Regions from separate parts of the Limnospira indica PCC 8005 genome, predicted to be linked through region 3. Evidence: riboswitches for the same ligand, from Rfam matches in the RefSeq annotation. Region 3 holds a riboswitch; each other region holds the start of a gene.
The links. A riboswitch is a leader RNA that binds a small molecule or an ion and turns the genes downstream of it on or off. The one in region 3 is predicted to bind cobalamin.

Region 1 (7,979 bases), 3.1 Mb from region 3:
TTCTACGAAAAAGCTCATATACCAGTCACCTGCTTGGCGCGTTATAGTGACTTTCTTAACCCAACTTTCGGGTTGTGCCTCAAATGTAGAAACCCAGCCCACAAAAGGCAGCTTATGGCGAGTTCCTGACAGATTGAATGGCTTTCCGGAATTGTCAAGGGTAAAGCTATCATGGTAGCCTTTCTTCTTAAATTATAGGATAACTGCTTATTCCCTTGAAGAAGCGCTTAAAGGCATCCCCTAGATTAATGAAGGCATATTGATAAACTTTAGAAGACAATTCAGACATCCAAGGATATTGAGGTTTCACATAATGAGTAAAAACCTTTTTAATGGAGTTGATATTAGGCTTGAGTCCCTCTTCATAAGCTGACCTCCATAAGTGTAATCCCCAATTAAACACGAACCGAGCATAACCCGCGTGTTTGGCCATCAAGGTGCGATGACGGTCATTGAGTTTGAGTTTTGTCCGGAAAGCTTTGATTGGTTATGGTCGAAAGGGAAGTCACCTTCCCCAACTCCACTTCCAAACCGTACTTGAGACTTTCACCTCATACGGCTCCTAATGTAGATACCCTTTTTGTCACTAGGAACAGGGTTACGAACCCCCGCTTTATGATTCCAACTTTGGGAGCTTGGCATACAACTCGTAGTCTTTAAACTCGCTCTCGTCATATTACTCCTACTTGTCGCAGTCTCCATATCTACACCGTGACTAGTGGGCATATCCTAATCATTACAATTAGGCATTGGCTTTCAGTCACATCCTTTCCCCTCAATGGTATACGCTTACACTTTTCACTACTCCTTGTGAGTAATATTGCTCACTTTTTTGATAAGGAGAACCAATGAGGAGTTTAAACGTTCCGTTTATATGGGCATTCCATCTTTAGACTTGTCCTCTCCACCGGGGTACTTAAAAAGGTCTGTGTAGGTGTTTTATGCAAAACCCTACTTTTCCCCTTGCTCTTTTGAGCGCAGCGTGGCAACCTATTACGCTGCTAAATCATTACGATGGTTCAAGCCAGACATTCGGTTTCCCTAGTCATGGATGGTTGGCAGTGGTCGCATTTGGTAGTAGGTTCTACCTCACGCCTTTCGTTCCCCGCTTCAATCCCAGAATCGTGTATCCTGAAATTGGGGGTGGCTATCGCCTTTACTCTCTACTCCCTGATTTCTCAGTTTGTTTATGACCTTGAGTCCCCTGCCTTGCTCAGATTTCTCCAAGCGTCGGGACATATAAACAGTTATGGGATGGTCAGGATACGAGTCCCTTATCTTCCACCAAGGGGTGTAAGTCCCACTAGGAGGCTATTTCGGGCATTGCAGCCTTATTTGACTCCTAAACGTCTCGCACCATGATTGGATTTTACCATGAATCCGACTTGATGAGTATGTCGTCAGGGAAATTTGGCATGGTCTGGGGTTTGACCGTATACTCATTATTGAGTTGCGAATCTTTTGGGGTATTGTACCTTATTGTCCTAAGATGTAAAGCAAATATTGGATTAAATTCTTGCTCCTGATCCGAAACGGTATAACATTACTGATACATTTACGCGACATTTATCCGGTTGTTCCCGGACAATGCGACGATAGCACTATTACCCGTTAAGGTAACAGAGGCGGTATCCCGCAAAGCTTTTAGAAAGATTCCAAAAGCACCGTTCCAGTCCCTGGGTAGAGTGAACCCACACTCCGGACATCGGAACACTTTTGAGCCACCTAGCTGGGAATGCACATGACCACAGTGAGTACAGGTTTTGCTGGTGTATTCTTCCGTCACATCTACAACTGTGGTTCCAGTTATCTCGGCTTGATGTCTCAGGGTTAGTTTGAATCGATAATGCGCCCATGTCAGCATGGCGCGGGCAGTCTTGGATTTGATTTTCCGCTTCACCTTGGCAACCATGTTGGAAGTCTCGAAGGTGGGCAGAAAAATTATGCTGTAGTCATTAGTCAAGTAATGAGCAATTTGTTTGTGGGCTTCATCAACTAGATTGCGGATTTTGGTTCTCATTCGTTGAGCCGCTTGCCTCATCCGTCGCCTTCTTGAACGACAGGGTTCCTTGGCGATTCGGCTCATCAAATCATCCAAATGTTGACATAGCCTAGTAATGCCTCCAATATCCCCGGAGCCCAATTCCAGAAATCGTGAACCATCAAACCCAGTTATGAAAGTTCGCACACCCGGGTCTAATGCAATTACGCCATTCGCTTCAGTTGGGGTAACGGCAACTGGTTCAGGGAAAATCGCAAACCATCGACCTTTGGTAAACACCAACTGAGTCCCTTACCCGCAAGTTTTAGGGATGGGTTCGGAAACCATGAAAGTTAATCCTTTCGTTAGTCTTGGATACCAACTCCCTGAAGAGAAATTAGTATTATTGAACTTAATCCCTTGAGAGCTGTCACGACAACTTCTAAACCTGGCATCAGGACTGGCGCTCAAAGCCTGATAGGCATCAAAGATGGCATTTTGCCGAATGTGGCAGGGTGTTTCTTTGACCCATTCGGGTAAGTCACTCTGCATCACTTTATTGCGTAACTTTAACTTGCTTAGTCGTTTACCACTCCTAGATAATGCAATTGCTTGGTTGTAGCAATACCGACAAGCGGCTAACCATTTGCGCCAGACTTGATTTAGCTCCGGGCTGGGGTAAATCCGGATCTTCTTTGACCTGAGTTTTGTATTTACTCCGTCCGTATAATCGGGAACTGAAGCAGTGGAGGATGGCGAGGATGTCCTCAACCATTTCTGGTTCTGGACTGAGACTTGTCTGGTTGAGAACCATGAGTGAGCACCTGTTTTGCTCATAGAGCCATCGAAACAAGTCAAATCCCCATATTGCCAATCGGTCTTGGTGGGCAACGACAACCATGCCGACATCTCCTGACAAATGATGTCCCAGTAAGGCCAGCATTTTCTTTCCCTTGAAGTTGAGCCCGCCTCGGATTTCTGAGACGACTTCTGCTTCGGGGTAGAGGTTGGACAGTGCGGCCACCTGTCGGTTGAGGTCGGACTGCTGGGCGCGGCTACTAACTCTGGCATAGATAACGACTTTGCGTTTGTCACTGCCTGATTTGGCAGTATATCACTCAACGTTGTATCGTCGTTGCCCAGCGGGGGTTCTGATGGTCTCGATTGAGCCATTGGAGTCCCATCTGCGGAGTGTTCTTTCATGGACTCGAAGGATTTGGGCCGCTTCCTTGGGTTTGACATATCTGGCAATAGGTTTATCCTCAACCCTTCTCGCTTATTATACCGTATTGCCCTAAAATATTAACCGAATTTGTGATTAAATCATGCTCTCGTGCCGTGGCTCTCCCATGGACTTTGGGCGGCTTGGCCGCTTGGTGAAACCCTAAGCCCTAGAAACCGGGTTGCTGACATCTATCGTTGTTCCCCCAGTTTACAGTAACTTTGCCATGATTTCGTCAAATCTCCGCTTTGTGTGTTATCATGCTTAAATATTGTCGGTTCTGATGGGGAGCAGCCATCAGACGTAAGGGGGAAAGTCCGGCGTAAATCCGGCGCTGTCCCGCAGCTGTGAGGAGAGACACAACTCTCTAAGTCAGAATGCCCGCCGAACTGTCTCCTCTGGAGATGCACCAAACTGTTATTTTTCGTCTGCGAGGTACGGATGATGGTTCGTTTAGCTTTTTCACAATTAATATTGCCTTCATTTTTTAGGACGACTCCCCTGGCGTTGCATGGGTAGCGCCCTGATTTGAAATTGCCATTTTGAGAAAACTAGCCTTATGTAGACATTGACTGGCAGATGGTCACTCATGCTAACGGTGATTTGAATCAGTCTGGTCTGAGTATTGCTTAACTCAATTGGGCAGATATTCTGCTGCTTTGAATTGTTCACTCCGCTGGTTTGTCGCGGGGATGGACTAGATTTCTATGACTATTTTCAGCGTTAGGACGCGACAATTTATGACCTTGGAAACATACACTCAAACCCGTCTGGAAACCGCGACTATCGGCTATCCTCGTATTGGTAAAAGTCGCGAGTTAAAAAAGGCATTAGAAGCCTTTTGGCGGGGTAAATCGGACGCAGAAACCCTCATCCAGACTCGGAATGAAGTTGAGTTCAAAAACTGGGAAACTCAACGACAAGCAGGCATCGATCGCATTGGTATTGGCGACATGAGCCTCTACGATCACGTTTTAGACTGGAGCATCCGCTTAGGCATCATTCCCGAACGGTTTGCATCCTTTAGCGGACTCGACCGTTATTTTGCCATGGCGCGGGGTAAGGATGGCATTGCCGCCCTGGAAATGACCAAATGGTTCGACACCAACTATCACTACCTCGTCCCAGAAATTCCCGAAACATTACAGCCAGCCGACTTTAGCGATTTCCTGCAAACCGTGCATCGCGCTCAAACCTTATTAGGCGATCGCGCTGTTCCCATTGTTTTGGGTCCGGTGACTTTGCTGCGGCTGAGTCGTTTGGAGATGAATCAAGACCAAGCGGGAAAACAACTAGGCGATCGCTATCTCCTGCTTCTCCAGGAACTCCAAAAAATGGGTGTCGCTGAAGTCCAAATCCATGAACCTGCTTTAGTCTTCGGAGATGCTGCCAACTTTAAACAACTCTATCAATCAACTTATCAATCTCTCAGCCAAGTCGGCTTACCCATTCACCTGGTCACCTACTTTGATGACTTGGGAGACAATTACCCCTGGGTGATGGAATTACCCGTCGCTGGCATTAGTTTAGACTTCACCCGTGGGCGTAACCTAGAGTTACTGCAACAGTATGGTTTCCCCGACGATAAAGAGTTGGGGGCGGGAATTGTCGATGCCCGCAATGTATGGAAAATTCGCCCGGACTCCGTTTTGTCAACCCTGGAAGCCATTTCCCGTGTCACCCCTAACCTGCGGATTCAGCCGTCTGCTTCCCTGCAATTTGTGCCATACGATGCCCAGCGAGAAACCAAACTCCCCGAACCCTTGCGGTCCGTTTTGAGCTTTGCTGAACAGAAGTTAGTAGAAATCACACTGCTGGCTGATTGGGCCGATCGCTCCTATGGAACCCAAGAACCTGACAAGTATCTGGAAGTCATCCTCCGGCAATGGCAAACCTTCCAGGAATTTAGCCCAGTTAATCAGGGGGTAAAAGAACGCCTGCAAAATCTGACCTCCCAGGATTTAGAGCGGACTTTGCCTTATGAACAACGTCAAGAACGCCAGCCCGTTTTGCCCCCATTCCCCACCACCACCATCGGGTCTTTCCCCCAAACCTCCGAAGTGCGGCAACTGCGGGTGAAACTGAAACGGGGTGACATTACCCAAGCCGAATATGAAGCGGCGATCGATGCCGAAATTGCCAAGTGCATCCAATTCCAAGAAGAAGCCGGACTCGATGTATTAGTGCATGGGGAATTTGAGCGCACCGACATGGTGGAATTTTTCGGGCAACAGTTATCAGGCTTTGCCTTTACTGAACATGGTTGGGTGCAAAGTTACGGCAGCCGTTGCGTGCGTCCCCCGATTATTTATGGAGATGTCGCCCGCACCGGACCCATGACAGTTCGAGAGTTCAAGGTAGCCCAATCCCTGACCGATAAAATTGTCAAAGGGATGCTAACCGGTCCGGTCACCATGATTAACTGGTCATTTACCCGCACCGATATTCCGCGCAGTAAACAAGCCATGCAGATTGCCTTAGCCTTGCGGGATGAAGTAGCCGACTTAGAAGCCGCGGGGGCGAAGATGGTACAAATTGATGAACCTGCCTTGCGGGAAGGGCTGCCTCTGAAGCCAGAACGTTGGGATGAGTATCTATCCTGGGCGGTGGATGCTTTCCGTCTGTCTGCGGCTATAGCCAAACCGGAAACCCAAATCCATACCCATATGTGTTACTCGGAATTTGGGGATATTATTGGGCATATTGAGCGGTTGGATGCGGATGTGTTGTCCATTGAAAATAGCCGCAGCAATAACGAAACCCTGTTTGAAATTACTGATGCGGGCTACAAACATCAAGTGGGGAACGGCGTTTACGATGTTCACAGCCCAGCAGTTCCCAGCACAGAACAGATGGTGCAACAGTTAAAAACCGGGGTCGCCAATTTACCTGTACAACAGATTTGGGTTAATCCCGATTGTGGCTTGAAAACAAGGGGTTGGGAAGAGGTGATTCCTTCCCTAAAAAATATGGTGGAGGCGGCGAAAATTCTGCGCCAGGAAGCTAATTTGACTGAAAAATAACTGATGTCTAAATCCCCCGTTTCCTAACGGGGGAGTCTGTGCAAACCACCTGGGATTTCTTATGAATGGAACAGATAGCCCGACCAAGGAACCGCCCAATCCGCCGATGAATTGGCAGCAAGATTTTATTGCTACAAATCTATTGTCTCTAGGCTATAACGCCTGGGTGGGGTATCTCAATGGTGAACGGGGTGCAGTGATTTGTAGCACCAATACGCCAACAGTAGGAATGGCGGGGGAGGTTTTTAAGGTTCACTATGTACCTAGATCGCGTCTCGCCGCTTTTCTGAATGCGTGGCTGGCTGCGCCTGACACAGTGATTCTGCGTCATCATTTTATGAATGCTCACATTTTGGAAGCTGTCGATACCTACAACCCCACCACAGAATTAGTGTTTCTGTTGGAGTCATTGAATCAGGTGACATTCTTCTACCTAAAAAATTTGCCAATTACTCCGCATAAGTGCTACGAGCAAATCTGCAAACACTGGGAAGAATTCCAGCCTGCGGATGATGGCTGCTCGGATTCAAGTCGCCAATCATATTCCCTCGGAAACCATAATTTATATGGCTTCTGAAAATTCTCTTGCTCGCTAATTTGGGGGCGAAAATATCATCGCCCCTTCAATTATTAACAACTTATGATGGCATAAATACGATGCTAAAATATTATCTGGATCGCTCTGGAAAAATTCCCGCTTCTGTCCATCCTTTTGTCAAACAGGAGGCGCTGGGTAAAGCTGAAAAAGCGCCTAAAAAGGGGAAAATTCAAGTTATAAATCGACTCCGAAATGGTTGGTTGGTAATTTGGCGATCGCTCTCCCAAAGACATGAAAAACCATAATTTATTACCCCGCCCACAAAACTCCATAAGTTTCTCATTCCAGACTAGCTTAATGACTAAATTTATCCGCTTTATTTGTACTCTGGTAATTGCTGTATTACTGGTTATTGGCGGAGGGTTTTTGATGAAAGTTTATCCCCATTATTTGACGGATACAACCAACAATAATGCCCTCAATGTCAGCCCAAATACTTCTTTGTCAGCCGTAGACAGGGATTTAGCGATCGCCTATCGTCGCCAATACATGAAAGCATTGTCAGCCCATTATCGTTCTCTGGAAGCGATTTTAGAAAAAGAGGCTCCTTTTGCTAATCAAACTCTAACCCACATTAATAGCTTATTATCCCTAGCTGAATATATGCCCGAAGTTTTCCCACATGGAACCGCTATGACTGACGCAGAGGGCTGGGGAGCCAAGCCATTAATTTGGTCAGAACCCGATGACTTTTCTCGACTGATTGCCAACTTTCAAGCTAATCTTGAAACCCTGAAAACTATGGTTAATAATTCACCAAATCCAATTAATGCGATCGAGTCATTTACAAAAGTGAGGCAAACGTGCTTAGATTGTCATAGCATTTATCGAGTGCGCCAACCTTAACCCAGAAACCTAGTGGCTTTAGTTCACGCCATCCTAGATTATAACACAATTATACCATGTTCAACCTTTTTTTAATCACCATTAGTCTGCTGTTATTAGCAATTGTGGTAGGATTAACACTTTACCTGCTTTCCCCTCGCAAATATCAATCCGCCGATTCTGTTGCCAACTCCTATGATGATTGGACTAATGACGGCATCCTGGAATTTTACTGGGGGGAACATATCCACCTCGGTCACTATGGTTCACCGCCACAACCCAAAGACTTCCTGAAAGCTAAAGAAGACTTTGTGCATGAAATGGTCCGTT
Region 2 (7,979 bases), 400 kb from region 3:
GCTATTCGCCTGTTTTGCCGAATCTATGTTATTAGAATTTGAGTCTATATATACCAATTTTTCTTGGGGCCGAAATCAAATCACTTTGGATAAAATGGATATGATTGGTCGGATGTCTATTAAACATGGTTTTAAACCACTGATGCTATAACTTTTCCCCCTCCTCACCCGCTACCCTCCAACTCGGTTAAACTCCCAATTTCGGGTGAGGATCTCATTATTATTTATGGCTTTGGGGGGTATGCACAAAATGTCGTTTTTGTCAAGGTCGGTAAAAATAGCCTAGGTATTTTCCCGAAAAACTCGTGAATCGTGAATTTAAATTTTTGCCGGGAGAATAATTTTAACCGCGATACAATCAGGGTTTCGGGCTTTATTTTATCCAATAGACACAGAAAGCCCTTGGTAGCAATTTCTGTAAGCAAACCACAACCCCCATAATCTCGTCAACTTTTGGCGAGCAATTTTCCCTAAAATTGTATTAATTCTTAACAATCTTTGCCAAAAACAATCTATTTGGTTGTATGAATTAGCAAAACTTATGTAAAATCCCATAAGTAGGGGGTGGGCGAGTTTCACGTAAACCTCTTGGGAGCGTGGAAGCCCCGTGTCTTTAGACCGGGGAGGAAACGCGACAGGGGGACTTTAGTCCCCGTCAATCTTTCAAGCATAGGCGTAACCATCCTTCCTGTGAATGGGTTGGCAGTATTTGTGGCTGATGCCTGCCACCCGTACCGAAGCGGTGGTAATATCAAAACTACCAGACGCACGGCAGAGAACCCGTCCTAGATATGAGCCAATTTTCTTCCCCGCTGTGACCAGTGCCGTCACCATGTCGCCAGTCTGAAAGCCTTTATGAATTTGCCTCCTGGAGCGGTGACGATTCGGGAATCCGTACTTATTCGTCCCGCACATCTGACGGGTTCCATGCCCCTTTGCTAAAATCAGCAACGGTTTTGAAGTCAGAACTTCGAGTGATTCGACTGGTCCAACACAGGCAGCATCAAGCCAGTGAGCTTTAGGTAGGTTGAGCCTCAGTCGATTGAACTTCGTTTGTCCGCCCGTTCCTGTGGTAACTGGGAGTCCTGTTGCTTTCAGAGCCTTGAACAAGGCCCATCGGGTCGAGTTAACGGCAGCCGCATCTTTAAGGGGTGATTTGGCCTGCCTGAGAAGACGACTCAGGACATCAGGCTGGCCCGATAAAAAATCCCGAATGTCCCCATTGCCTTTGGCTTGATTGCATGAGTGGCAAGCCAGGGTCAGGTTAGAAACCCGGTCAGAGCCACCCTTAGAGCGAGGCTGGATATGCTCAACTTCAAGTAGTACATTTTGAGCCCCACAGTAAGCACAGGTTCTGCCCCACTTTTCCAACAGGTATTCCCTGATTTCATAGCCTTGTAATTCTCCCTGCTGATACTCAACACCTGAAATCTCAGGGTTTTCCATCAATTGCAGGTCGAACCGTACTAGCTCTTGGGTAATGCGGCCAACTGGGGCAAGTCTACGAAATCGGTGAACCCAGGTCATTAGAGTATCTACTCGATGCTGCAAGCTGGGAGCTAACCAACCTTCGGGACGAGTCCGATTCAAGAACCGAGCTGGTCGATATCGGGTCTTGCGGTTTCGTCGAGAACGTCGGAGTTGACGACGAGAGAGCAATGCTTCTTTAATCTGCTGTCCTCGGTGCTGCAACTCGGCAGCAAAGATAATATGATTCCCTTGCTTTAAGGCAATTCCAGTGACTTTAGAGCCTGGGTCTAATTTGAGTTCGAGCGGTTCAGGATTAGCGTCAACCTCCTTGTTTAGAATAATGGTGAATGGGTAGCGTCGAAATACCGATGCTTTCCCGGCTTTGAGCAGTGATCGTGCCATCCCTGGCTTGCACGGTGTCAGGGGCTTGCGGTTGGTATCTAAAACGAAAATATGGTTAGACATTGTTGCGTCTGTTCTGATTGCTCGTAACGTTTGCGCTTGCGCTAACGCGCACGCTGCGCGAACGCTAATGTTCAGAGTCGGTACTTTCCAAATCGCACTGTCTTAACCCCTTAGAACTGTTTAACGATTTGGTTCTAGTGCCTGGAACTAGCACGCATTCCAGGGTAGGAACTTTAACTCTTGCTCGCTCACGTAGCCAGTTAAGGCTTAAGCTGGTCAGCTACCTGAAAGCGGGGGGCACGAAGCCCCCGTGCTTCAGCCGGGGGTGCTGACTTAACTGTAGAACCCGCCCCAATAATTGACAATTAAATCTTACTCTCTGATTTTTTCGGACCAAACGCGAGTGGGAAGACCCCAAACATAGATAAATCCTTCGGCGGCTTTGTGGTCAAATACATCTTCAGAACCGTAAGTAGCCAGGTCAAGGCTGTAGAGGGATTTGTCAGACTGGCGACCGACAATGTTGCAATTGCCTTTAAACAGTTTGACCCGTACAGTGCCGCTGACCCGTTCTTGAGTTTGTTTGATAAAGGCATCGATCGCACCTTTGAGGGGACTAAACCAGAGGCCATTGTAGACAATTTGGCTATAGGTTTCCTCAATGCCGCGTTTATAGCGGGTGACATCGGAAGTGAGAACCAGACTTTCAAGATCTCGGTGAGCCTGAATGAGTACAACCATGGCAGGGGATTCGTAAACTTCCCGAGATTTAATGCCTACCAAACGATTCTCGATCATATCAATGCGTCCGATACCGTGGTTTCCGGCGATCGCATTTAAGCGAGAGATGAGGTCAACGCCGTTGAGTGCTTCCCCATTGAGGCTAACAGGAATGCCAGATTGAAAGCCAATTTCTAAATATTCTGGCTGGTCAGGAGTATCAGCGATCGCTTTAGTCATCCCATAGACATCCTCTGGGGGTTCAACCCAGGGGTCTTCCAGAGGTCCAGCTTCGATCGCCATACCAAGCAAGTTGCGATCGAGACTGTAGGGGGAAGACTTTTTAACGGGGAAGGAAATGCCAAATTTTTCCCCATAAGCGATCGTCTCTTCCCGACTCATACCCCATTCCCTAGCCGGAGCTAAAATCTTAATATTAGGGTTGAGAGCGCCGATAGAGACATCAAAGCGGACCTGATCATTGCCTTTTCCCGTGCAACCGTGAGCGATCGCATCTGCTCCGTATTTTTCGGCAACTTCCACCAAAACCTGAGCAATCAAAGGACGTGCTAAAGCCGTAGCCAGGGGGTAGCGGTTCTCATACAAAGCATTAGCTTGAATAGCCGGAAAAGCAAACTCCTGTACAAATCGCTGTTGTACATCAATCACTAAAGACTCACTCGCGCCAGAGTCGAGGGCCTTTTGTTTCACTGGTCCTAGTTCATCACCTTGTCCCAAGTCAACCGCCACAGTAATTACTTCAGCTACCCCAAACTCATTTTTGAGATAAGGAATACAGACAGAGGTATCTACACCACCAGAGTAGGCAAGTACAGCTTTTTCAGCGCGACCCATAATCTACCAAAGCTCCTAGATCAACAAACATTTCATTATCACCCCAATCGCCACCATTGAAAAGTAAGGCTGTAACAATTAGGTTATAGTTGCAGAGCATCGCCAACTGTCCCAGAAAATATATGTTTTTTAGCGTTGTTATCCCTACCTATAACCGTTTGCCGATTTTACAGAAGTGTCTGAGAGCATTGGAAAATCAAACCTATAGCGCCGCCGTGACTGGCTATGAGGTGGTGTTAGTCGATGATGGTTCCACTGATGGGACTGTGGAATGGTTGGGAACTAACACCCTCGAATTTCCCCATCTTCGCATCTACCAGCAAGACCACCAGGGACCAGCGGCGGCGCGAAATTTGGGAGTTGAACAGGCGAGGGGAGATCTGATTGTTTTTATCGATAGTGATTTGGTGGTAACTGATAGCTTTCTTGCCGCTCACGCTACCGCCTTAATTGCCAACTCTCAAAAAAGCGATCGCATCTTTACCTATGGTCGAGTTGTGAATACCTGCAATTTTGAAAATCCCACCACAGAACCCTATAAAATCACCGATTTTTCTGCCGCTTATTTTGCCACCGGAAATGTGGCGATCGCCCGCCATTGGCTAATCGAAGCCGGATTATTTGACCCTAAATTTCAGCTTTATGGTTGGGAAGACCTGGAACTAGGAGTTAGGCTAAAAAAATTAGGCTTAAAATTAATCAAATGCCCCGCCGCCGTCGGATATCATTGGCATCCCCCCTTTAACTTAGACCAAATACCCGCCCTAATTGAAAAAGAAAAACAAAGAGGCAGAATGGGGGTAGTTTTCTATCAAAAACATCCTACCTGGTCAGTCAAAATGATGATTCAAATGACCATTTTGCATCGGATACTCTGGGGCATTTTATCCCTAAGAGGTCAACTCAATGAAAGGACCATGGCGCATTTTTTACAGTGGTTAATTAATCGTGGTCAGCCTCAATTAGCCTTAGAAATTTCTCGGATTTTTTTAAATTGGTATAACGTCCAAGCCGTCCAACAATATTGGGCCAGGCGAGAGCAAACTTAATTAAATATTTGCCAGCTTGGTTCACTGTTGACCTACACATGATACAATAGCGCCAACTATAGGTTCTAGTGGGGAACAGCCACTAGGAGTAATGGGGAAAGTTCGGTGTAAATCCGGCGCTGTCCCGCAACTGTAATCAGATTTCCGGCTAATTTGTCCACCCCATCTGTGAGTCAGGATGCCCGCCTATAGTTATTTCTCACTCACAAATCTGCGAGGTACAGATGAGCAAAAATCATCGAATGATACACCTAATCGCCATGATTGGGTTAACATTTTATTTGGTAATAGGTGCAGCCACTCCAGCTCAAGCAATGCACATTATGGAAGGTTTTTTACCTATTACCTGGTCAATTTTTTGGTGGGTGTTAATCATCCCTTTCTGGGTTATTGGTTTTCAAAAACTCACCAAAATTACCCGAAACAACCCCGAACTAAAGCTATTAATTGCCCTAGCAGGAGCCTTTACTTTTGTCCTGTCAGCTCTAAAAATCCCCTCAGTTACAGGGAGTTGTTCTCACCCCACCGGAACCGGATTAGGAGTGGTTTTATTCGGACCGTCAGTGATGACAGTTTTAGGCAGTTTAGTCCTACTTTTCCAAGCCGTATTACTCGCTCACGGCGGTTTAACTACCTTGGGAGCTAATGTATTTTCTATGGCGATTGTCGGCCCTTGGGTTGCCTATGGCATTTATCAACTATTCTGCCAATTTAACCAACAAAAGTTAGGTATTTTCTTCGCAGCAGCCTTGGGAAGTTTAGCCACTTATTTAATTACCTCCATACAGTTAGCCGTAGCTTTTCCGGCTGCTTCTGGGGGGGTTATGGCTTCCTTTATCAAATTTGCGGGGATTTTTGCAGTCACTCAAATTCCCCTATCAATTAGTGAGGGACTATTAACTATGGTAGTTTGGAATTGGTTAGAGTCCTACGCCTCAGAAGAACTGCAAACCTTGAAAATTGGGAAAGCTAATAGCTAAGTAAAATCATGACACCAACTTCTGATAAAGCTGTAAAAAATGGCAATTTGTGGATGATTTTAGCCGTCGTTATTTTATCGGTAACGCCGCTAATTTTTATCCGAGGAGACTATGAGGGAGCCGATGAACAAGCCGAAAATCTCATCGGCGAAATTCAACCGAATTATCAACCCTGGTTTGAACCTATCTTAGAAGTTCCCAGTGGCGAAATTGAGAGCCTGTTATTTGTTTCTCAAGCTGCTATTGGTGCGGGTATCGTCGGCTATGTGATTGGCTTATATAAAGGCCGTAAACAAGGCAAAAATCGCTCATCCTAAATGTACCATCAAATTGATGCGATCGCCTATACCAATCGGTTAAGGTATTTACCCTCAGAACATAAGTTAGCCTTTGCCGCCATCCTGTTTTGTCTCAGTTTGGCGGCTCCCCCCCTCCTGCAAATATTGATCACCATTTGGGTGACAATTTGGGTCGTGATTTACGCTAAAATTCCCCTAGGAATTTATCTGAAATTGCAAGCCATCCCCTTCAGTTTTTGGTTAACTAGCATTCCCGCCTTACTATTGGGGGTGGTTAATTCAGCTAATATTGAATTAATTAAAACTGATATTATCTGGGAATTTAACCTAGGTAATATCTTGATATATTTCAGTAATCAAGGAATGCAACAAGCTGGTTTTCTACTAACTCGCTCCCTAGTTTTAAGCTCCTGTATGTATTTTCTTTTACTCACTACCCCCTTCGTCGAAATCATTAGAATTTTCCGTAAGATTGGCTGTCCCAGTTTAATCACAGAACTATTAATGTTAATGTATCGGTTTATTTTTATGTTAACTGAAACCGCTAGTCAATTATTAATCGCTCAACAGGTTCGTATCGGTTATGGTGACTGGAAAACTACAATCCGCAGTTTAGGAATTGTCACCAGTCAACTACTCCAACAAACCCTAGAAAATTATCGACAAATTTGTTTAGGATTAACCGCGCGGGGGTTTAACGGAGAGTTGCGGGTTTGGTCGGTTTCTCGCCATCAATCCAACCCTCGATATACCTGGGAAGGATGTTGTGGTTGTCTACTATTATTGGTGATTATTGGATGGTTGTATGTCATCGGAATTTGAGTTACTAGAATTTGATAATGTTCAGTATACTTACCCCGGTAGTCAGCAGCCAACTCTGGAAAATATCACTTGTCAATTTGGTAGATATCAGCGTTATGCTGTCATTGGACGTAATGGCTGCGGAAAAACTACCTTATTTCGATTAGCTAATGGGTTATATCGTCCTCAGTCCGGGGTGATTAGTTGGCGAGGTCAACCGCTACAATATAAACGGCGATGGTTGAATCAATTGCGCCAAAAGGTGGGTTTAGTGTTCCCAAATCCTGAACAGCAGTTAGTAGCAACTACCGTGTCAGAAGATATTTCCTATGGCTTGTGTAATTTGGGTTTATCTACCTCAGAAATTGCTCAACGGGTGCGCCAAATTTTGGCTGAATTTGATTTAGTGGGTTTGGCGGATTTCCCGATTAATTATCTGAGTTTGGGGCAGAAAAAAAGGGTGTCAATTGCTGATATAATGGTGTTGCAGCCACAACTCTTGTTTTTGGATGAACCTACGGCTTATCTTGACTCCTATCAAGTTACTAATTTTCACTGCTTATTAAATCAGATTCAACAGCGAGGAACTACTGTGGTTATCGCTACTCATAATTTGGATTTTGTCGAAGCCTGGGCGGATTGGGTTTTGGTACTTGATAGGGGAAAACTGGCTTTTCAAGGTACACCAGAAGCCGTTTTTAGTCAAAGTCAACAACTCCAAGATTTAGGTTTGGGGGTTCCTTTAGTGGGGGATTTAATTAATTGGTTACAAGCTGAGAATATGGCTTTATCTCAACCACAGTTAAATCAGATTCAGCAACAGATACGCGATCGCTATTGGCGGTCAAATTCTTAAAATTTGGTTAAAATTGGGCAGGTAGTGGTAATCCCCTTTGATCATGGTTTAATAATGCTTCTACCGCTTGACAATTGAGGGGACGGAAGAAAAAATAACCCTGTCCATATTTACACTTAAAATTCTGTAAATGGTGGAGTTGTTCGGCAGTTTCAATACCTTCGGCGATCGCATCCATCTTCAGACTTTCAGCCAAAGCCACAATGACCCGGACAATTTCCCGCTTATCCTCACCTTCGGGAATTTGACTAACAAATGAGCGGTCAATTTTGAGGATATCTACTGGGAATTTATGCAGATAACCCAACGAACAGTAACCTGTACCAAAGTCATCAATACAAATTTTGATTTGTTGTTGTTTGAGTTGTTGTAAAGTGGCGATCGCTAATTCCGGGTCATTCATAATCGCCGTTTCTGTAATCTCTAATTTTAACTCCGAACCCGCCACCCCCGTCTCAACTAAAATCTTGCTAATGCGCCGACTTAAATCATTAGTAAATTGCTGAGAAGACAGGTTAACACTCATCATCAAATTAGAATAAAC
Region 3 (7,979 bases):
TTTAAGGCAGTCTCCGCCCTATTTAATTCTACCCTATTATCAGATTCATGGCGGATAATTTCGGGTTTTCTTAAAAATTCAACTAGGTCTAAATAGGTTTTATAACCTACCCAATCACTAGCATTTTCTAAGACCTCGCGAACTTGGGGAGATAGCCAATCATGGCTTCCGGGTCCGGTGCCAATTATGGCTAATTTACCGGTGATTTCTGGTGAACTCTCTAACTGATAAATTAAGCGATCGCCCCTAGGTTGAAGAGTGTCTATATCTGCTTTATCTACGATTTGAATAGTCAATTTTCCCTGTTCATCAAAGGGCAATTTACTATTTTGTAACCAGGGTGCATCTCCTATCAATTTAACTTGTTCTCCCGCCAACAAATCGGAAATAAAGGTTTTGGCATCATCAGGATTAATCAATTGATAACCCTTGGGGGGAGATAATAAAGCAGTTTTAAATCTAATTTCTCCTGTGGTGGTAATAGCTGGAGAAACCTGCAAGAATTGGGCAATTTTACGCGCCAAATCATTAACCCCTTGTAAACCCCCTAAAAGTGGCACGACGGCGCTACCATCTTCAGCCACAGCTAAAACCGGAGGTTCCTGCCATTTATTGATTAATAATGGTGCTAAAGTGCGAATTAAAATCCCCGCCGCACAAATGCCAATAATGGGGGTTCCTGTTTGGAAGAGTTCCCGCAGGGTATCCCCAAAATTATCATAGGTTAAATCAGCCGACTGGGTGCGTTTTGGGGAACCATAGATAATCCCATTACCTAGCGCTTTTTGGATGTTCTTAGCCACATCAAGACTATTTTCGGTTAAAACAATAATGGCTGGTTGGTTCATAACTTAGGGGGAATTAAGGGTTAATTCGGGGTTATTTGGGCAGGTTCTGACTAGGTACTAAAATTAATGACCAGTAGGTAACTGAGTTATGGTCAACTTCTGTAATGGGGATAATTGCCTGATTTTTCCAAGTAGCGCGTTCGATATATAAAGCCCTTTGTAGTAGTCCTAAATCTGCCAAAATTTGATAAACTTTAGCAAAATGCCGACCTAATTTCATAATGGCGGCTGCATCAGCTACCGAGAGGCGATCGCGTAATATATCCGCCTCTAATGTAGCCGGAAGAATGGTAAAGACATCATTGCGATAAGTTATCGGTACTCCCAACATAGCCGCACTAGCCATCACTGAAGAAATCCCAGGTATGACCTCAATTGAAAACCGCCCTGATAAGCGATTAAAAATGTACATAAACGTACCATAAAGCATCGGATCTCCCAGACACAAAACCGCCACATCTTTCCCCTGGCTGAGATGTTCGGCAATTTTTTCCGCCCCGATATCATAATAAGGCTGTGACGATCGCTGCACACTAAAGGGTAGGGGGATAGGAATTTCGATCTGATCAGGGGAGATAAAATCGGCGACGATCGCCCTAGCTAAAACCTTGCCATTTTCCAAACTGGGATAGGCAATGACGGGAACAGTTGTTAAAATACGATGTGCTTTTAAAGTTAGTAATTCCGGATCTCCCGGACCAATTCCCAACCCATAAAGTCGCCCTAATTTAGTCATAATTCATTTTCCTTTGCTAACGCATTTACTGCCGCCGCTGCGATCGCACTCCCACCGCGCCGCCCATGGAGTGTCATAAATGGAATACCACGGCTATTAGATGCCAATTCAAGTTTCGACTCTGCCGCGCCGACAAAGCCGACCGGAAACCCTAAAATCAGTGCAGGTTTCACTAAACCATCATCCAACATTTCCAGCAGGTGAAAGAGGGCAGTCGGTGCATTACCAATGGCTACCACTGCGCCTTGTAAATTATCCCCCCATAACTCCAATGCTGCCGCCGACCGAGTATTATTAATCTGGCGAGCGATATTAGGGACATCTGGATGATTTAGGGTACAAATAATCGGGTTATTTTTAGGTAAGCGTTTTTTAGTAATTCCCCTAGCCACCATCATGGCATCACAAAAGATGGCTTTTCCCTGTTGTAGTGCCTCCCGTCCGACTTTAACGGCATTTTCTGAGGCTTGTAAATCTCCGACAATATCCGTCATTCCGCAGGCATGAATTAACCTAACTGCTACATGAGATAAATCATCTGATAAACCTTGAAAGTTGGTTTCATCCCGAATTATTCCAAAGGATTTCTGATATATTTGGTTGCCGTCACGCAGGTAGTCTATCATCAGCAAATTTGCAGGTAATTAGTGATTAATTAAGTGGGCGATTTTGGGTCAAAAAATTGGCTAAAAATTCGGGTATTTCGGTAAATACTCCCTCAAAAATTTTTTGTTTTAAGGATTGTTCACCATCCCCAAGATACACTTGGTAGCCTTCGATAGTTTTCCCATTTTGATTAATTGTATGCCCTAAAAGGGTGATTTCTGCGGGACTGGGTTGAGCGCAAAATTTAGGGCAACCAGTTACATGAATATTAATAGGAGTATCTAAATTTAATCGCTGGTGGAGATATTCTGCTAATTGGGAAGCGTGAGTTTGAGTGTGGGTAAGTGATGCGGCACAGCCAGGCTTACCACCACAAGCAGCGATCGCCACTTGATTTGACTCAATTTCCGCGAAGCCTAATAAAGATAGTTTCGGCAATAATTGGCTGATTTGTTGATGGGGAATATCTGGCATTATAATTGTTTGCCAAGGGGTTAATCTTAACTCGGCATTACCAAAGGTTTCTGAAAGTTCGACTAATCCTAACCATTGTTGTGCATTAATTTGTCCTAGGTGTAATGATATCCCAATATAACACAATTCGGCGTTTTTTTGGGGATAAATTCCTAAATGATGATAGGGTTGGCTGGGGGTAGGTTCAGCGGACAATATCGGCAAGGGCTGGGTTAGTTGGCTGTTGACTTGCTGGATATATGTATCTAATCCTAGATGGTCAATTAGCTGTTTCATCCGAGGCTTTTTCCCGGTATCTAAGGGGTTGTTTCGGACATACTCCCCATAGACATTAATAAGGGTAGCGACTACAGATAAACATTGTTCTGGCGTGATGACAAGTTGGGTATTATATAGCTTTTTATCTCCGGCGATCGCCAACTGAAAATTAATGCTATTATTCCCATCATCTACCGAGATCGCATTAAGCTGAATCTCATTATATCGATGTTCCCAAGCCACCGGAGAACGGATACCAATTCCCACAGTCCCCCCCCCATCAACTCCGATGCTAAACTTAGGACTAAGTTCGCCAATTAACGGGTGATTTTGAATCAGATTATCCAGGGCTTTAATCAGGGGACTAGTATCAATTAACTCCTGGCTATCAATTCCCGCCGTCGGACTACCCATAATATTGCGTAGGTGGTCTATGTGGGGATTTTGAGCAGCTAAATTTAATTTTTGCAGCATCTCAAAAACGGCGCTAGTTGGTGGTTTTTGCACTCCCCGAATTTGTAAATTAGCGCGATTAGTTACTTGTAGCGTCCCTCCCCACTCCGTTAATAAATAACCCAATAATTTACCCTGTTTACTATTAATTAATCCGCCCGGAGTCCGAATGCGGATTAAAAAACCATCCTGGGCGTGGGTTCCATAAAATAGACCCGGACAAACATTTGCTTTAACTAACCAATTCATGGTGATTTGTTTCTCCATGCGACGCAGAGAATGAGCCGCAAAATTAGCTGATTTTGACAACTCATCAATAACTTGTAGTTGGCATTCTGACTCAGAAAATTGTATTACAGTTGCGGCACAGTGTCGGAATCTCACCGAACTTTCCCAACTACAAGCCCAAATACTATATCATGAATACTGGTATTTTAACTATAAATCATGGTCAGCAGGGATTTTTCCCACAAATGGTTATCAATTGTAGGAATTGGGGAAGATGGGTTAGAAGGGTTAAGCGCCACGGCGCGATCGCTTTTATCTATGGCTTCAGTAGTTGTCGGTGGTCAACGTCATTTAGCAATGTTACCCCCGGAGGATAAACGAGAAAAACTCCTCTGGACTTCTCCTCTGGATGAGTCGATCGCAGAAATTATCCGCCGCCGTGGTCAACCCGTCTGTGTTTTAGCTAGTGGCGATCCGATGTGGTATGGTATTGGCGTTACCCTTACCCGTCGCCTACCCCTTGAGGAAATTACTATAATTCCTTCTCCCTCTACATTTAGCCTAATTTGTAGTCGTTTGGGTTGGTCTGTAACCGATGTAGAAACCCTGAGTTTATGTGGTCGTCCCCTGGCTTTATTAAATCGGGTAATTTATGGGGGTGCGCATCTGTTAATTTTAAGTGCTAATCGTCGCACTCCCGCCGCCGTGGCTGAACTCCTAACACATCAAGGATTTGGTGATAGTTTAATCGTGGTGTTGGAACATTTGGGAGGCAAAAAAGAGAGACAAATTTCGGGTATCGCTTCCTCTTGGGATGTTGACGAAGTGGCTGATTTAAATGCGATCGCCGTAGAGTGTATTAGTTCTAATCCCGTTAACTTTTCCCCTAGTTTCCCGGGACTTCCTGACAGCGCCTACCACCACGACGGACAGTTAACTAAACAGGAGGTCCGAGCGATTACTCTCAGTCGATTATCTCCCCTACCGGGACAACTTTTATGGGATGTCGGTGCAGGTTGTGGGTCCATTGGTATTGAGTGGATGAGAAGTGATCGCCGTTGTCAAAGTATCGCCATAGAACAGCATCCCAGACGCTTAGAATATATTGCTGATAATGCCACAGCTTTAGGGACTCCAGACCTGCAAATAATAGCCGGAAAAGCACCCGAATCATTAATTAATTTACCTTCCCCTGATGCCATTTTTATTGGTGGTGGTATTACCACCCCAGGTCTATTAGAAACCTGTTGGAAAAAATTGCGATCGGGAGGTCGTCTAGTGGCTAATACAGTCACAGTTGAGAGTGAGTTAATTCTGTTACAATGGCATAATCAATTAGGGGGGGAACTTACCCGAATTGGCATTGAAAGAACTGCAGCCATTGGCAATTTTTTAGGCTGGAAACCCTTAGCTACTGTCACTCAATGGTCAGTGCTGAAACCATAACTAAAAAGGCGGTTTATTGTTGGTGTAACCAAGCGATCGCCGACTCAATATCAGCCACTGTTTCCCCCATAGGAATGGGAGGACGTTGCACCATAACCACAGGTAATTTCAACTCTCGCGCCGCCACAATTTTGGCGTAGGTAGCATCACCGCCGCTATTTTTACTAACAATTGCACCCAGTTGATATTCCCGTAAAATTGACAGTTCATCTATCACCGAAAAAGGCCCCCTTTGTAACAATAATTCCCCCCTAGGTATAGGTAAATTCGGCTGAGGTGGGTCAATCATCCGCATTAAAAACCAGATATCTTTTAGTTCAGCATAGGCGGAAAGTTCCTGACGACCAATAGTTAAAAATACCCGTTCAGCTAACCCTGATAAAACCATAGTAGCCTGTGAGTGACTATCCACCTCAACCCAGTTATCGCCGGGGACTTTTTCCCAAGCCGGACGGACAACCATTAACCGTTTAATTCCACATTCATTAGCTGCTATAGCCGCATGGTCAGAAATTTGGGCAGCAAAGGGGTGGGTAACATCAATTAAAATATCAATTTTTTGTTGTTTTAAATAGTCGATTAAACCCTGAACACCGCCAAAACCGCCAATCCGAAAAGCCGCCGGGTCTTTCGGGGTAACTGGCTGTTGAGTGCGACCCGCAAAAGAAGCGATCGCCTCTATATTCGCCATAGTTTGAACCCTATCATATAGGGCTGTCGCTTCCGCCGTTCCTCCCAAAATCAAGATTTTTTTACAGTAATTACTCATCCAAATTAATAGGTTAAGATTAGCCCGATAAACCCCAGCAAAAACCAGGTTTTCTATGGGAATTCCAGACAGACTTAACCATCAATTCCATAAAAAACCCAGTTCTTGACTGTCAGAATTATCTACAGACCAGATAAAACTTCCCGCGCCGCCGCCAGAGTTTGATCAATATCTTCCTCAGTATGCACAAAAGAAGTAAAACCAGCCTCAAATTGTGAAGGAGCCAAATAAATACCCCGTTCTAACATACCTCGATGGAAGCGACCAAACTTCGCCAAATCCGACTTTTTAGCATGATCATAATTATGAACAGGTCCCTCCGTAAAAAAGAACCCAAACATCGCGCTAATTTGGCCACCACAGGCTGCATGACCTGTTTCTTTAGCAATTTCCAATAAGCCATTACTCAGCTTTTTGGTAATTTGGTCGAGATATTCATAAGTCCCCGGCTTTTGCAATAGTTCCAAAGTCTTAATTCCCGCCGTCATGGCTAGGGGATTTCCTGATAGGGTTCCCGCTTGGTACATGGGACCTGCTGGCGCGACCATAGCCATAATATCCTGACGACCGCCATAGGCTCCCACAGGTAAGCCACCACCGATAATTTTACCCAAAGTAGTTAAATCTGGGGTAACACCAAATTTTTCTTGAGCGCCACCGTAAGCAATGCGGAAGCCAGTCATCACCTCATCAAATACCAGTAAAGCGCCATTTTCCTCGGTCAGCATCCGCAAACCTTCCAGGAAACCCGCATCAGGAGGAATAAAGCCAGAGTTGCCTACAACGGCTTCTAGGATGATACCTGCGATTTGACCTGGATTTTCCGAAAATAGTTTTTTGACCGCTTCTAGGTCATTGTAGGGGGCGTTGAGAGTGTTTACAGTCACGTTTTTAGGTACGCCGGGAGAATCGGGTAAGCCGAGAGTCGCCACACCCGATCCGGCTTTGACTAGGAACATATCCGCGTGGCCGTGGTAGCAGCCCTCAAATTTGATGATTTTTTCGCGACCCGTAAAGGCTCGCATTAGTCGCAGTACGGACATACAGGCTTCCGTACCAGAGTTGACAAACCTTACCATTTCGATGCTGGGAACAGCGTCGATCACCATTTCCGCTAAAACGTTTTCTAGGGCGCAGGGTGCGCCGAAACTGGTCCCTTTTTCTAGCGCTTCGTGGAGAGCGGCGATTACTTCTGGGTGAGCATGACCGCAAATAGCTGGCCCCCAAGTGCCAACATAGTCAATATATTGGTTCCCGTCAACGTCCCAAACGTATGCTCCTTTGACGCGATCGAAAACTATGGGTTGACCGCCAACGGATTTGAATGCACGCACTGGGGAGCTAACCCCCCCTGGCATGATTTTTTGGGCGGCGCTAAAGATTTCCTCAGATTTTGTTGTTTTTAATGGGGTGCTTACCACTTTAATCTCCTTATGCTGAATATGTTTGGATGCTGTGGTGCCAAATTTGCTAACGGTGAGACACAAAATGATATTCTAAACAGTAGTGGTGTTTTTTATGAAATTTAGTGGAGTTATGGCAGCCGGGAAACCCCCAGAATTGGGGAATCTGATTGATATTGATAAAATTCGTTACGATGATCAGGGCCTGGTAGCGATCGCCATTCAAGATATCTTAAATGGTGGGGTTTTGGCTTTGGGGTCGATGAACCGGGAAGCACTACAGAAAACCCTGGCGACTCAACAACTGTGGTGGGTTCAACAGTCACAGATTGAACTTTGGCATCCTGATATTATACTGGAGTCCATTAGCTATGACTACCGGGGCAATTTTCTGGTGGCTGGAGTGGCCTATTGTCCCTCGGAGTTAAATGGCTCTGGTGGACATACCTTGGCGGGTTTGTTTCGGGTAATTTGCGATCGCCGTGATCATCCAAATTCCCAATCCTATACCTGTCAGTTATTCGCCGGTGGAGATAATAAGATTCTCAAGAAAATCGGAGAAGAGGCGGCGGAAGTAGTTATGGCTTGTAAGGATGATGAGCCGCAGGCGATCGCCTCGGAAGTAGCCGATTTATTCTATCATTCCCTGGTGGCTCTGGCTTATCATCAGGTGGATTTACGGAAAGTTTATGAACAGTTAGAAGCACGTCGTCAATGAGTAAATTAACTCCGATTTCCTTAACGGTTCATTATATTAA

Region 1: another riboswitch for cobalamin. It lies ahead of metE (5-methyltetrahydropteroyltriglutamate--homocysteine S-methyltransferase); the one in region 3 lies ahead of cobG (precorrin-3B synthase).
Region 2: another riboswitch for cobalamin. It lies ahead of XZ46_RS12265 (energy-coupling factor ABC transporter permease); the one in region 3 lies ahead of cobG (precorrin-3B synthase).

Annotation. Positions count from the first base shown of each region.
Region 1 is NZ_FO818640.1:5,561,115-5,569,093, forward strand. Features, by position in the region: partial or broken gene XZ46_RS24590 (RNA-guided endonuclease InsQ/TnpB family protein) at 1-433, opposite strand, end outside; gene XZ46_RS33440 (RNA-guided endonuclease InsQ/TnpB family protein) at 1,556-2,284, opposite strand; gene XZ46_RS38490 (hypothetical protein) at 2,294-2,533, opposite strand; partial or broken gene XZ46_RS33445 (IS607 family transposase) at 2,661-3,233, opposite strand; cobalamin riboswitch at 3,462-3,606, shown strand; gene metE (5-methyltetrahydropteroyltriglutamate--homocysteine S-methyltransferase) at 3,944-6,226, shown strand; gene XZ46_RS24615 (hypothetical protein) at 6,288-6,803, shown strand; gene XZ46_RS24620 (hypothetical protein) at 6,884-7,069, shown strand; gene XZ46_RS24625 (c-type cytochrome) at 7,122-7,670, shown strand; gene XZ46_RS24630 (methyltransferase domain-containing protein) at 7,727-7,979, shown strand, end outside.
Region 2 is NZ_FO818640.1:2,821,609-2,829,587, forward strand. Features, by position in the region: gene XZ46_RS12245 (long-chain acyl-[acyl-carrier-protein] reductase) at 1-151, shown strand, start outside; gene iscB (RNA-guided endonuclease IscB) at 664-1,935, opposite strand; gene XZ46_RS12255 (argininosuccinate synthase) at 2,248-3,450, opposite strand; gene XZ46_RS12260 (glycosyltransferase family 2 protein) at 3,573-4,499, shown strand; cobalamin riboswitch at 4,543-4,703, shown strand; gene XZ46_RS12265 (energy-coupling factor ABC transporter permease) at 4,724-5,479, shown strand; gene XZ46_RS12270 (energy-coupling factor ABC transporter substrate-binding protein) at 5,488-5,796, shown strand; gene cbiQ (cobalt ECF transporter T component CbiQ) at 5,797-6,600, shown strand; gene XZ46_RS12280 (energy-coupling factor ABC transporter ATP-binding protein) at 6,584-7,435, shown strand; gene XZ46_RS12285 (sensor domain-containing protein) at 7,443-7,979, opposite strand, start outside.
Region 3 is NZ_FO818640.1:2,418,989-2,426,967, reverse strand. Features, by position in the region: gene cobJ (precorrin-3B C(17)-methyltransferase) at 1-848, opposite strand, end outside; gene cobI (precorrin-2 C(20)-methyltransferase) at 880-1,584, opposite strand; gene XZ46_RS10655 (precorrin-8X methylmutase) at 1,581-2,210, opposite strand; gene cobG (precorrin-3B synthase) at 2,236-3,684, opposite strand; adenosylcobalamin-variant (AdoCbl-variant) riboswitch at 3,696-3,779, opposite strand; gene XZ46_RS10645 (bifunctional cobalt-precorrin-7 (C(5))-methyltransferase/cobalt-precorrin-6B (C(15))-methyltransferase) at 3,823-5,049, shown strand; gene XZ46_RS10640 (cobalt-precorrin-6A reductase) at 5,063-5,818, opposite strand; gene hemL (glutamate-1-semialdehyde 2,1-aminomutase) at 5,941-7,239, opposite strand; gene hisE (phosphoribosyl-ATP diphosphatase) at 7,337-7,939, shown strand; gene XZ46_RS10625 (hypothetical protein) at 7,936-7,979, shown strand, end outside.